2 regions of the Paenibacillus sp. FSL L8-0644 genome follow, and region 2 is predicted to be linked to the other one. Evidence: predicted binding sites of a transcription regulator. Region 2 holds the regulator's gene; the other holds the start of a gene.

The links. Region 2 encodes Rex, which represses fermentation and respiration genes when NADH is low (regulators of the CRP and FNR family bind a similar motif). Its sites were predicted from a motif close to TTGTGAAATATTTCACAA; they were not measured.
Region 1: the regulator Rex is predicted to act here: its motif matches at 2,080-2,097, upstream of nirB (nitrite reductase large subunit NirB).

The regions. Positions count from the first base shown of each region.
Region 1 covers NZ_JBBOYN010000001.1:778,189-783,872, reverse strand. The annotation lists gene nirB (nitrite reductase large subunit NirB) at 1-1,973, opposite strand, end outside; gene NSS94_RS03560 (spore germination protein) at 2,380-4,059, shown strand; gene NSS94_RS03555 (GerAB/ArcD/ProY family transporter) at 4,084-5,187, shown strand; gene NSS94_RS03550 (Ger(x)C family spore germination protein) at 5,180-5,684, shown strand, end outside.
Region 2 covers NZ_JBBOYN010000001.1:3,131,730-3,137,413, reverse strand. The annotation lists gene dinG (ATP-dependent DNA helicase DinG) at 3-2,870, shown strand; gene NSS94_RS14075 (redox-sensing transcriptional repressor Rex) at 2,914-3,567, shown strand; gene NSS94_RS14070 (amidohydrolase) at 3,554-4,855, shown strand; gene NSS94_RS14065 (cell wall elongation regulator TseB-like domain-containing protein) at 4,893-5,417, shown strand.

The DNA of each region.
Region 1 (5,684 bases), 2.4 Mb from region 2:
TCCAACACTTCTCCCATTCCCATCGAGTCCTGTGTGCCAAACCGGCAAAATTGCGATCCAACACAGGTTTTAACCGTACGAAGTGACTTCGCGTAGGCATACCCCGACGGCATATCGAGTTCTTCCCATACTTTAGGCAGATCCTCTTTACGGACACCGATCAAATCAAGCCGCTGTCCTCCTGTTACTTTAACGACCTTAACGTTGTATTTAAGAGAAACATCTGCTATCTTCTTCAAATCTTCTGGGGTCGTTACACCGCCGTACATTCTAGGAACAACTGTAAACGTTCCATCCTTTTGAATGTTCGCGTGCAATCGCTCATTTACAAAACGGGAATCCCCCTCATTTTCATAGGTGTCCGGGTTAATCATTCCCAGATAGTAATTCAGCGCCGGCCGGCATTTGGAGCAACCTTCATCATTATGCCAACCCAGTACATTCATAACTTCACGCGTTGTTGTCAGCCCTTTGGTTTTGATCGCTTCCACAATCTCGTCCCGGCTCAATGTTGTGCAGCTACATATTCCTTGCTTGGCTGACGTCTTGAAGCTGTCTCCAAGAACATATTGTAGAATCTGCTCCACGACCGGCTTACATCCTCCACAAGAACGAGTTGCTCCGGTACATGCTTTAATTTCATCGACTGTAGTCAGCCCATTGTCATTAATTGCATCAACAATGGCCTTTTTAGTAACACCGTTACAGCCACACACAATTTCATCATCGGCCATCGTTTCAGCGGATGATGTTTTCGACCCGTGATTGCTGCATCCAGTACCCATGAGCTGTCCATATATTTCATCTGTCATCAATGTTTGCTGACGCACATATTTTTGCAGGCTAGCAGATTCGCTCACATCGCCAAACAGTACAGTTCCAACAATCTTATTTTCACGAAGCAGCACTTTTTTGTAGGTCCGCTTCCACTCATCTTTTGCAACAATCACCGTATGTTCAGGCTGGGTTATGAATTCGCCAGCTGAGAAAACATCCACCCCTGAAATTTTGAGCTTGGTGGAAACCACCGATCCCATATAACCTTCAGTTTCCGCGCCTGCCAAATGTTTGGCAATGACACTTCCCTGCTCAAACAGCGGAGCTACCAGACCATAACAGATTCCGCGGTGTTCAACACATTCCCCTACAGCATATACATCCGGCACAGAGGTTCTCATCAAATCATCGACTACAATACCACGGTTCGTTTCCATACCACTTTGCACAGCTACCTGAATATTAGGCTTGATCCCAACCGCCATAACGACCAAATCCGCTTCCAGCTCGCTTCCGTCTGAAAACCGCAATCCTTGTACGCGATCTTGACCGTACACCTCCGAAGTTTGCATTTGCATAGCAAACTTGATTCCTTGGCGTTCTAGTTCTGCTTTTAGCATCGCAGAGGCTTCCCGGTCTAGCTGACGTTCCATCAAATCTTCCATTAAATGAACGACCGTAACATCCATCCCCAGATTGACCAGGCCTTTAGCTGCCTCCAGCCCCAACAGACCTCCACCAATGACAGCGGCCTTTTTATAGGTCTTTGCCGCTTCCAGCATTGCCGAGCAATCGGCGATATCTCGGAAACCAATAACTCCCGGTAATTCTTTACCCGGAATAGGCAGAATAAACGATTGTGAACCAGTAGCCACCAAAGCCACATCGTAATCAATTTCCAGTCCGTCTTCGGTGAGAATCTTCTTGTTCTCACCGTCGATACTTTTAACCATTTTTCCTGTATATAAAGTAATCCCTTGATCCGCATACCATTGCAAATCGTTCAGTATGATATCATCTATTGTTTTACTACCTTCCAACACATAAGAGAGCATGATCCTGTTATAGTTCGGATGCGGCTCACTTCCCAGGACTGTAATTTCATATTTATCTGTTAATTTTAAAATTTGTTCGACCGTATTGATACCAGCCATCCCGTTCCCTATAACCACAAGCTTCTTTTTACTGTTTATCATATACCGGTTCCTCCATTCATTCGACGCTACTTCCTATCCGACGACATCTCTACGTTTCTAATGAATATTGTTTATGCTTCTATTTTAATACAGCAGATAGAGCTATATGTGACTAGAATCACAATGTAGTTAAAATTAAGAATATTTAGGGATTTCCCTATTCCGTTTCAAGGGATTTTGCTCCATTCTCTACACTGGCTCTCAGTGCTAGATAGCTCTATAACAACAACAGAAGTGTTTCGTGTGAGATCTGCCGTAATGATTAGATTTAAAAATAGTGTAGTTGATGATCATTTGCTCTGGTCATCGAACGAATCTTTCCAGTTCATGTGTAAATACAACCTTTATAAGGAATACTTTAGGGACAACTTGTATCTTAGAATTGATTCGTTTGGAGGTGGTCATCTTGTGGTCTAAAATAATTTCTTATATTCCGAGCTGGAGTATACTCTTTCAAGCAGGCCTCGCGTTGATTATTCCTTTAGGGATTTATTATATAAACACCTCGATTTATTCGTTTGTCGGTAGTAAGGGAGCGAAATCCAAACATTCTTCCGGTCGGCCGCTCTCCGATGAAAATAACGAAGGGCACCTTGATCAACAGAATAAACCAAACTCTAAAATTACAGGGAATTACGATTCCGATTTAAATTCGATCCGAGAGTCTATAGGCGGAAATAGTGATGTGCATTTTCGTGAGTTTATGTTGAAAAAATTTCATGCTCGGTCCGTATTAGTCTTCATAGAAGGCATGCAGGATGAAAAGCTTATGAGCAATCAGGTATTGGAGGTCTTGATGTTTGAGGGCCAGCAGGACCAACAGGAACAGCCGGAAAGTATAAGTAGCTCTTTTATAAAAGATAGCTTGATGCCACTTACGCAAATTAGTGAAGTTACCAGTATGGAGGAACTGCACGAGTTCATCCTTTTAGGTCATACTGCCTTATTAATTGAAGGAATGAAGGAAGCACTACTGGTAGGCTCGCCTAATGGCGCCATTCGCTCCGTCAATGAACCAACCTCTGAAGCACTACTTCGGGGTCCCAGAATCGGTTTTACGGAAGTATTAAGTGAAAATACTTCGATGCTTCGACGCCAGGGCTTAAATAAAAGTCTGGAAATGAAGAAATTTCAAGTGGGAAGCCGAATCAAAAAGGATCTGGTTGTCGCGTACATCAAGGATATTGTGAATCCGGATCTTCTTGAAGAAGTAAACCGCAGAATATCAAAAATAGATATGGATTTTTTGGCTGAATCCGGTTATGTGGAGCAACTCATTGAAGACAATTACTTAAGTCCGTTCCAGCAGGTTCACAACACAGAGCGACCCGACCGTGTCATTAATGCATTACTGGAAGGAAGAATAGCCATTCTTCTGGACGGGACTCCCTTTGCACTTATTGTCCCGGTGACCTTCAGTATGCTGCTTCAATCTCCCGAGGATTATTATGAACGCTGGATTCCAGGTTCACTTTTACGTTTGCTGCGATTTTTTGGAGCTTTCATAGCGCTGATGGGCCCTGCTTTGTATATCTCTTTTATTTCATTTCATCCCGGTTTGATTCCGACCAAGCTGGTCATTAGCATCATTCAGACCCGTCAAGGCGTCCCTTTTCCTTCCGTCATTGAAGTCATGATTCTGGAAATTTCGATCGAAATCCTGCGGGAAGCCGGCATCCGATTGCCCAAACCCATTGGTCCTGCAATGGGCATTGTGGGAGGCTTGGTCATCGGCGACGCTGCTGTAAATGCGGGCATCGTCAGCCCCTTCCTGGTGATTGTGGTTGCGGTAACTGCCATTTCTTCATTTTCGATACCGACATACAGTGCGGGCATTACCCTGCGTCTTTTGCGTTTCGTCGGCATGTTCTTTGCAGCAATCCTGGGTATGCTCGGAACCATATTGTTCTTTCTGTTAATTTGTATCCATCTAACGAAGTTGAAAAGTTTTGGCGTACCGTATGTAACTCCCTTTTCACCCATGCGACCAAGTGATTGGAAGGATATGTACATCCGGGCTCCTATTTCTCTGATGAAACGAAGACCTGTTATGATGAAAACGCAGCAAAAAAAGCGTAGACCATGACGCCAAGACGAAGGAGGAGCTACTGTGTTTAGACGCTCTGATGACAAGATCACAACGAAGCAGGCGGCTGTATTCCTGACCAATACCGTATTGGGGGCAGGCATTTTGACACTGCCGAGGGGTGTAACTGAACAGGTACAGACTCCTGATGCATGGCTTTCTGTCCTCATCGGTGGAAGTATTGTCATATTTGTCGTCTGGATCATGGTGAAATTAAATCAACAGTTTCCTGGAAACACCGTGTATCAATATTCCAGAAGAATCGTGGGCAAGATTCCGGGGGGATTCTTAAGCGTGCTATTAATTATATACTTTATAATCATTGCCGGCTTTGAAATCCGTGTGTTAGCTGAAGTGAACATTTTTTTTCTACTCGAAGGCACACCTATCTGGGCAATTGTGATTCCATTTATCTGGGTAGGGAGTTATTTGGTTTTTGGAGGCATTAATTCTATCGCGCGACTGTACCAGATTGTACTTCCGATCAGTCTCTTCTTTCTGCTTTTCTGTTTTCTCTTTAGCTTAAGGATTTTTGAAATTGATCATCTTCGTCCCGTATTGAGTGAAGGGGTTTTACCCGTCATCAAGGGACTGAAATCAACTATCCTTGTTTTCAGTGGATGTGAAGTCGTCATGACACTGGTCGCTTTTATGCAACACCCCGAGAAAGCATTTAAGGCCATGGTAGTGGGGATCAGTATCCCTTTAATTTTGTACTTTTTGACCGTAGTTATGGTCATCGGCGGGCTATCGGTAGATTCCACTGTGACAAGTACTTGGCCTACCATTAATTTGATGCGCAGTTTTGAAATCCCCGGATTTCTTTTTGAACGTCTAGAGTTTCCACTGCTAGTGATCTGGATGATGCAAATGTTTTGTAATTCCTGCAGTTTTTTCTTCAATGCATCCTTAGGTGTTTCACAGGTGTTTGGTTTTAAATATCGTTATGCGGTTTTCGGTTTAATCCCGCTAATCTTTATCTCCACAATGACTCCTGTTCGTATGATGGAAGTGTTTAGCCTGGGCGATGCGATCGGATATATGGGAATCCTATTATTTATTTTGATTCCGGTATTTCTCTCCATTGTGTTCATGATCAGGAAGAAGGGAATGAAGCAAAATGTGTAGACGACCTATCCTATCTGTACTGCTTGCCTTTATTCTTCTGGTGACTCAAGTCGGTTGTTGGAGCAGCAAAGAAGTAGAGGAACTTAGCATATATACAGGACTTTCTCTGGATAAGGGAGAGCTCACTCCATTGGAACAGGATCTGGAGAAGAAAGGCAGCCGTTACTTCAAGAAAAATAAAATTACGGCCAGCGTACAAATCGTCCCCAAAAAATCATCTGGAAGCCCAAACCAACAAGGCGGAGGAGGGGGACAAGAGCCAAACTATAACAACATAACTGGCACAGGAGATTCTTTGCTTGAAATCTTCCGCCAACTCTCTCTCCGTTTGGATCGCCCCGTTATTGGCCACCATCTAAAGGTCATGGTGGTTTCCACCGAACTGGCAAAACAACAGACGATGCAGCAATTGATGGATTTTGTGCTTCGTGATAATGATATTCGCCCGAGTTGTTTGGTCTTTTTAAGCAAGGGACGAGCAGATAGTACTTTAGTTA
Region 2 (5,684 bases):
GAATGAAATTTGCGGTATTGGATTTTGAAACGACAGGCACCCAGTCCGCGGATGACATCATTCAAGTCGGACTTGCAATTATAGATCATGATAACAGCATTTCCCGTGTTTACGGCTCTTATGTGAACCCTGGCAGATCTATTCCACCTTTTATCACTGGATTGACCGGAATTACAGACGATGACGTGAAGGATGCACCTGCACTTGAAGAAATGATGATGGAGCTTGTGCCTATGCTGGACGATGTTGTACTGGTCGGTCATAATGTGGCGTTTGATTTTAATTTTTTGCAAAACGCTCTGGATCGGTGCGGATACTTGCCATTTAGCGGAAGAATCTTGGATACAATGGATTTTCTGAAAATTATGTTTCCATCACTATCTTCGTATCAGTTGGGTTTTGTGTCTTCTGAGTTCGGGCTGGCACATGATCGCCCTCACCAAGCAGACAGCGACGCATTGGCTACGGCTGAGGTGTTTTTAAAGTGTCTGGGTGAGCTTCAAGCATTACCTCTGATAACGATACAGCGGCTTAGTGATTTGTTTGCAGAGGAAGACAGTGACCTTGGATGGTTTCTTGATGGGGTGCGTGAAGAGAAAGAGCTTGATCCTATTCAGGATTTGGAGGGATATCAGTTTTTTCGTCAGCTTGCGCTAAAAGTGGAAGATTGGACGGAGCTAGCTGCTCCGCGTAGAGAAGATGACCCGAATCCACTGTCAGGTGTTACCTTTGAGGAGTACATGGATGATGTGCGGGACAATTTGCGTTCATCCTTGAGTCAATATGAGGAGCGCGAGGCGCAGATACAGATGATTGAGGGTGTGAATCAGGCACTGAGTGAAGACAAGCATCTGCTGATTGAAGCAGGTACAGGAACAGGGAAGTCTCTGGGTTATTTGCTCCCATCGCTGTATCACAGTGTGAAAAAGGGACAGCGCGTTATGGTGAGTACACATACGATCAACCTGCAGGAGCAATTACGCGAGCGCGACATTCCGATGCTAACCAAGGTGATTCCGTTTCCGTTCCGGGCTGCTATTTTCAAGGGTCGGGGACATTATTTGTGTCTGCGTAAGTTTGAACATAAAATAAACAGAAGAGACTTCGCTACACCGAAGGAAGATTTAATTACAGCGGCTCAGATGATCGTCTGGTTGACGCTAACAGAAACCGGTGATGATGAAGAACTGAATCTGAGCAACCGTGGAGGGGATTTCTGGGAAACGGTGGCGAGTGATTCAGAGTCCTGTCTTGGTCGTTCCTGCCCATGGTTCCGCAAATGTTATTATCATCGTGCACGCCATGAAGCAGGAATAGCGGATGTTGTTATTACGAATCACTCTAAGTTGTTCACAGACGTCAAAGCCAGTCATCAGTTGTTGCCGAGCTATGAACATCTGGTGATAGATGAAGCCCATCACCTGGAGGAAGTAGCTGGTAAACACCTAGGTATGCATATGAAATATTTCACACTCGTGCATACACTGACGCGACTGTTCAAAGACAGCAAGAATGGACAACTGCCTTCACTTCGTCAACAGTTGGCGAAATCGGGGCACGAGAAGTCGGCAGATTGGGCCTCAACTATCGACCAGCTGTATCCGCTCGTGTTAGAGGTGAAGGAAACTTGGGACCTGCTAAGCGACAAGCTGTTTGGCATGTTGCCGGAGCGAAGTGATGCGACACCGGGTGAAACAGGACAGTTTTCTTCCCGTCTCAAACCTTCGGCCAAGCCTGCAAAGTGGGATCAGGCGGGAGCTTTGGAAAATCAGCTATATGTAACGATGAGCGAAATTTTGCGCAAGGGCGACAAGCTGATGCTGGACGTCAAGGAAGAACATGACGATTATGCGGCGGATAGCCTTATTACAGATATCACGGGTCTGCTCAAGGATTTGGCGGGGATTCGAGAAAATTTGCGCTTTTTTATCCGACTCGATGATGAAACAACCGTATACTGGCTCGAGGCGAGCGGGCAATTCCGTAGTAAATCATTGCAATTTTATGCGGTACCCGTCGATGTGAGCCGCCAGTTGAAAGAAATGTTTTTTGACAAAAAAAGAAGCATTATTCTGACTTCTGCTACCTTGTCGGTAGATAAGTCGTTTCAGTACATGATCGATCAGCTCGGCTTACAGGAGGCCGCAGATCAAGAGCGGCTGATGACTTCGCAGCTCCCGTCACCCTTTAATTACAGGGATCAGGTGTTGCTGGTTATTCCACGGGATTTCCCAAGTGTGAAGGGCAGTGTAGGAGATGCGCATTTTGTAGATATGCTCGTTAGCTCTCTAGGAGCGACTGCTCAGGCGACACGTGGGAGAATGCTCGTTCTGTTTACGTCCTATCGGATGCTCCGGCAAGTGTATGAGCCGCTCAAAGAGGCCTTAGCATCCAGCGAAATTACTGTGCTGGGACAAGGTGTGGACAGTGGAAGTCGCAGCAAGCTAACCCGCCGGTTTCAGGAAGCGAAAGCTTCTGTATTGCTGGGGACCAGCAGTTTCTGGGAAGGCGTCGATATTCCGGGGAAGGCTCTGACTTGTCTAGCCATTGTTCGCTTGCCGTTTCAACCGCCGAATCACCCGCTGCTGGAGGCAAAAAGCGAACTGCTCCAGCAGCAGAAGAAGAATCCATTTATGAAGCTGTCTGTACCTCAAGCGGTCATTCGCTTCAAACAGGGATTTGGTCGGTTGGTACGTACAGCGAACGACCACGGGGTCGTTATCGTTTATGATACGCGTGTGATTGAATCCTATTACGGAAAGCACTTTTTGTACTCGTTACCGGGACCAAAAATGGAGCATATGCCATCGGAGCAAATGGTGCCCCGCATCGCCGAATGGCTCCAATCCGCCCCGGAGACAGAGGCATAACGGACGGACATAAGTATGTTCGTTACAATTAGGGGGAGCAAGTATGAAATCAGATAAAATTTCAGAGGCTGTCGTACGGAGGTTACCCGTATATTTACGTTATCTGAATGCACTTCACAAACGGGAGGTGGCTACGGTCTCTTCTCAAGAGTTGGGACAGAGGCTAGATTTGAACCCGGCCCAAATCCGTAAAGATCTTGCTTATTTTGGAGATTTTGGTCGGAAGGGTATTGGTTATGATGTTTCTTATCTCATTGAGAAAATACGCCATATCCTGAAAATCGACCAACAAATTAATGTAGTCTTGGTCGGAGCGGGTAATCTGGGGCAAGCCCTTTCGAATTATAACGCTTATTTAAAAGACAATATGAAGATTGTGGCGGTATTTGATGCGTTTCCGGATAAGGTAGGAACCAAGATCAATACATTGGTCGTGCAACCGATGGATGAACTGGAAGCGACTGTGAAAGAAAAACACATTCGAATCGGGATTATTACCGTACCTGATTTTGAAGCACAGCACGTGGCTGATAGGCTTATTGATAGCGGAATTGGAGCGATCCTGAACTTTGCACCGACTACTCTCAAGGCACCAGCCAACATTCGGATTCATGCCACAGACTTTACAACTGATTTGCTTAGCCTCGCTTATTATTTGGAGGACGGAAAGGAAGAAGCACAATATGACAGTGAATAAATGGATGATTAAAAACGGATCTTTTGCAGTAAATGGACCAGAAGCAGGGGTAGTCCATGGTTTTATGATTGTGGAGGATAGTCGTATTACTTATATTGGCGAAACCTTGCCTGCGGGTGAGGAAGAGACGGAAGCGATCGATGGTAAAGGGCTATTGTTTTTACCTGGTCTGATCAATACTCATGGTCATGCGGCGATGTCTCTACTGCGTGGGCATGGAGATGATTTGGCACTTCAAGTATGGCTTCAGGAAAAAATGTGGCCTATGGAAGCCAAGTTTACATCTACAGACGTGTACTGGGGTACGTCCTTGTCTGTGCTGGAAATGCTGAAAGGTGGAACAACAACCTTCCTCGATATGTACGATCATATGGATGAAGTGGCTCGTGTGGCTGAAGAGTCAGGTATTCGTGCAAGTCTGATGCGTGGAGCAATTGGACTATGTTCGCAGGAAGAACAGCGAATCAAGCTGGCAGAGGCCGTGACTTTTGCACGTAACTGGCACGGTAAAGCAGACGGGCGTATTACTACGATGATGTCTCCGCACGCGCCATATACATGTCCACCTGCGTTTATTGAAAAATTCGTACAAGCTGCGCATGATCTGGACTTGCCACTGCATACGCACATGTCTGAGACGATCGCCGAAGTAGAGCAAAACGTACGCGACTACGGTTTGCGTCCGGTTGCACACTTGGATAAGCTTGGCTTTTTCTCCCGTCCTTCGCTTGTTGCCCATGGCGTTCATTTGAACGACGAAGAAATAGCTTTACTGGCAGAACGTGGTGTAGCGGTTTCCCACAATCCTGGCAGCAACTTGAAGCTGGCAAGTGGTGTGGCAAGAGTGCCTGAATTGCTGCGTGCAGGGGTTACGGTTTCTCTCGGAACGGATGGTCCTGCCAGCAATAATAACCTGGATATGTTCGAGGAAATGCGTCTGGCAGCACTTATTCACAAGGGTGTATCCGGTGACCCTACGGCAGTTCCTGCAAGTGAAGCGCTGCGTCTGGCAACAGAATACGGTGCAAAGTCGATTGGTTTAAAAGAAGTAGGAGCGTTGGCAGCAGGCAACAAGGCTGACTTTATCGCGCTGGATCTGAATCAGGCACATTTCTTGCCGCGTACAGATCTTATTTCCCATGCGGTATACTCTGCAAGCGCCAAGGACGTGGCTCATGTGTGGGTAGACGGTCGTCAGGTTGTGAAAAAGGGCGAATGCCTGACTATGGACGAGGAACGTATCAAACATGAGGCACAAGCCGCCTTTGAAGGGCTTCTGTCGCGCTAATTCAGGTGTCACATCCCCTTAGAGAGGAAGCACGGGTTTGAAAAATAAGAAAAAATGGATAGCGGTCGCCATTTTGGCCGTGATACTGATCCTGGTCAGCATTTTCTGGTATTATTCCTATGTTACTCAAGACCAGGTGGCTGAGAAAAATGCCGCTATCATTAAGGCCAAGCAATCAGGTGGTCTGGTTAGCACGACTCAAACATGGAAGTCTGTGTGGGATCAGGTATATTGGGTGGTTCAGGGGAAAAATGCACAGAATGAAAATATAATGGTATGGGTTCCTTTTCAAAAAGTGGGGGGACAACCTAACGTACCTGCCGCAGATAATAGCGGTGTTCATACCGAGCTGCTGAAGAACGGAGTCGACGAGCAAAAAATGACGTCGCTAATTCAGCAGCAGCTTCCAGGTGTAAAAATTGTAAGCCTCCAGCCGAGTGTGTTCAATGGCGAATATGTGTGGCAGCTGTTTTACGATGATGGAAGCCATCATTACTATGCCTTTTACCGTTTTTCAGATGGGGGAGCGACGGGGGTAAAGTATACTTTGCCCAATAACTGAGCTGGTTGAGGATCAGCAGATGTGGAATGAATGACTAGTAAATGATTAAAAGCTCAAGAAAAAGACGTAAATGCGATGAAATTCGTATTTACGTCTTTTAGTCTTGCTATGCCGTAAAGATGAGCTGAATGCCAGCGAAGCATCTTTACCTACCCAACTTCTCTCCTAAGGCAAATTCATCTTTATGGCGGGCAACAGCGATCGTAAGATCAAATCCTACACGCAGCGTCCCACCTCCACCATAACCAAAGATTTTGCCTCATCACA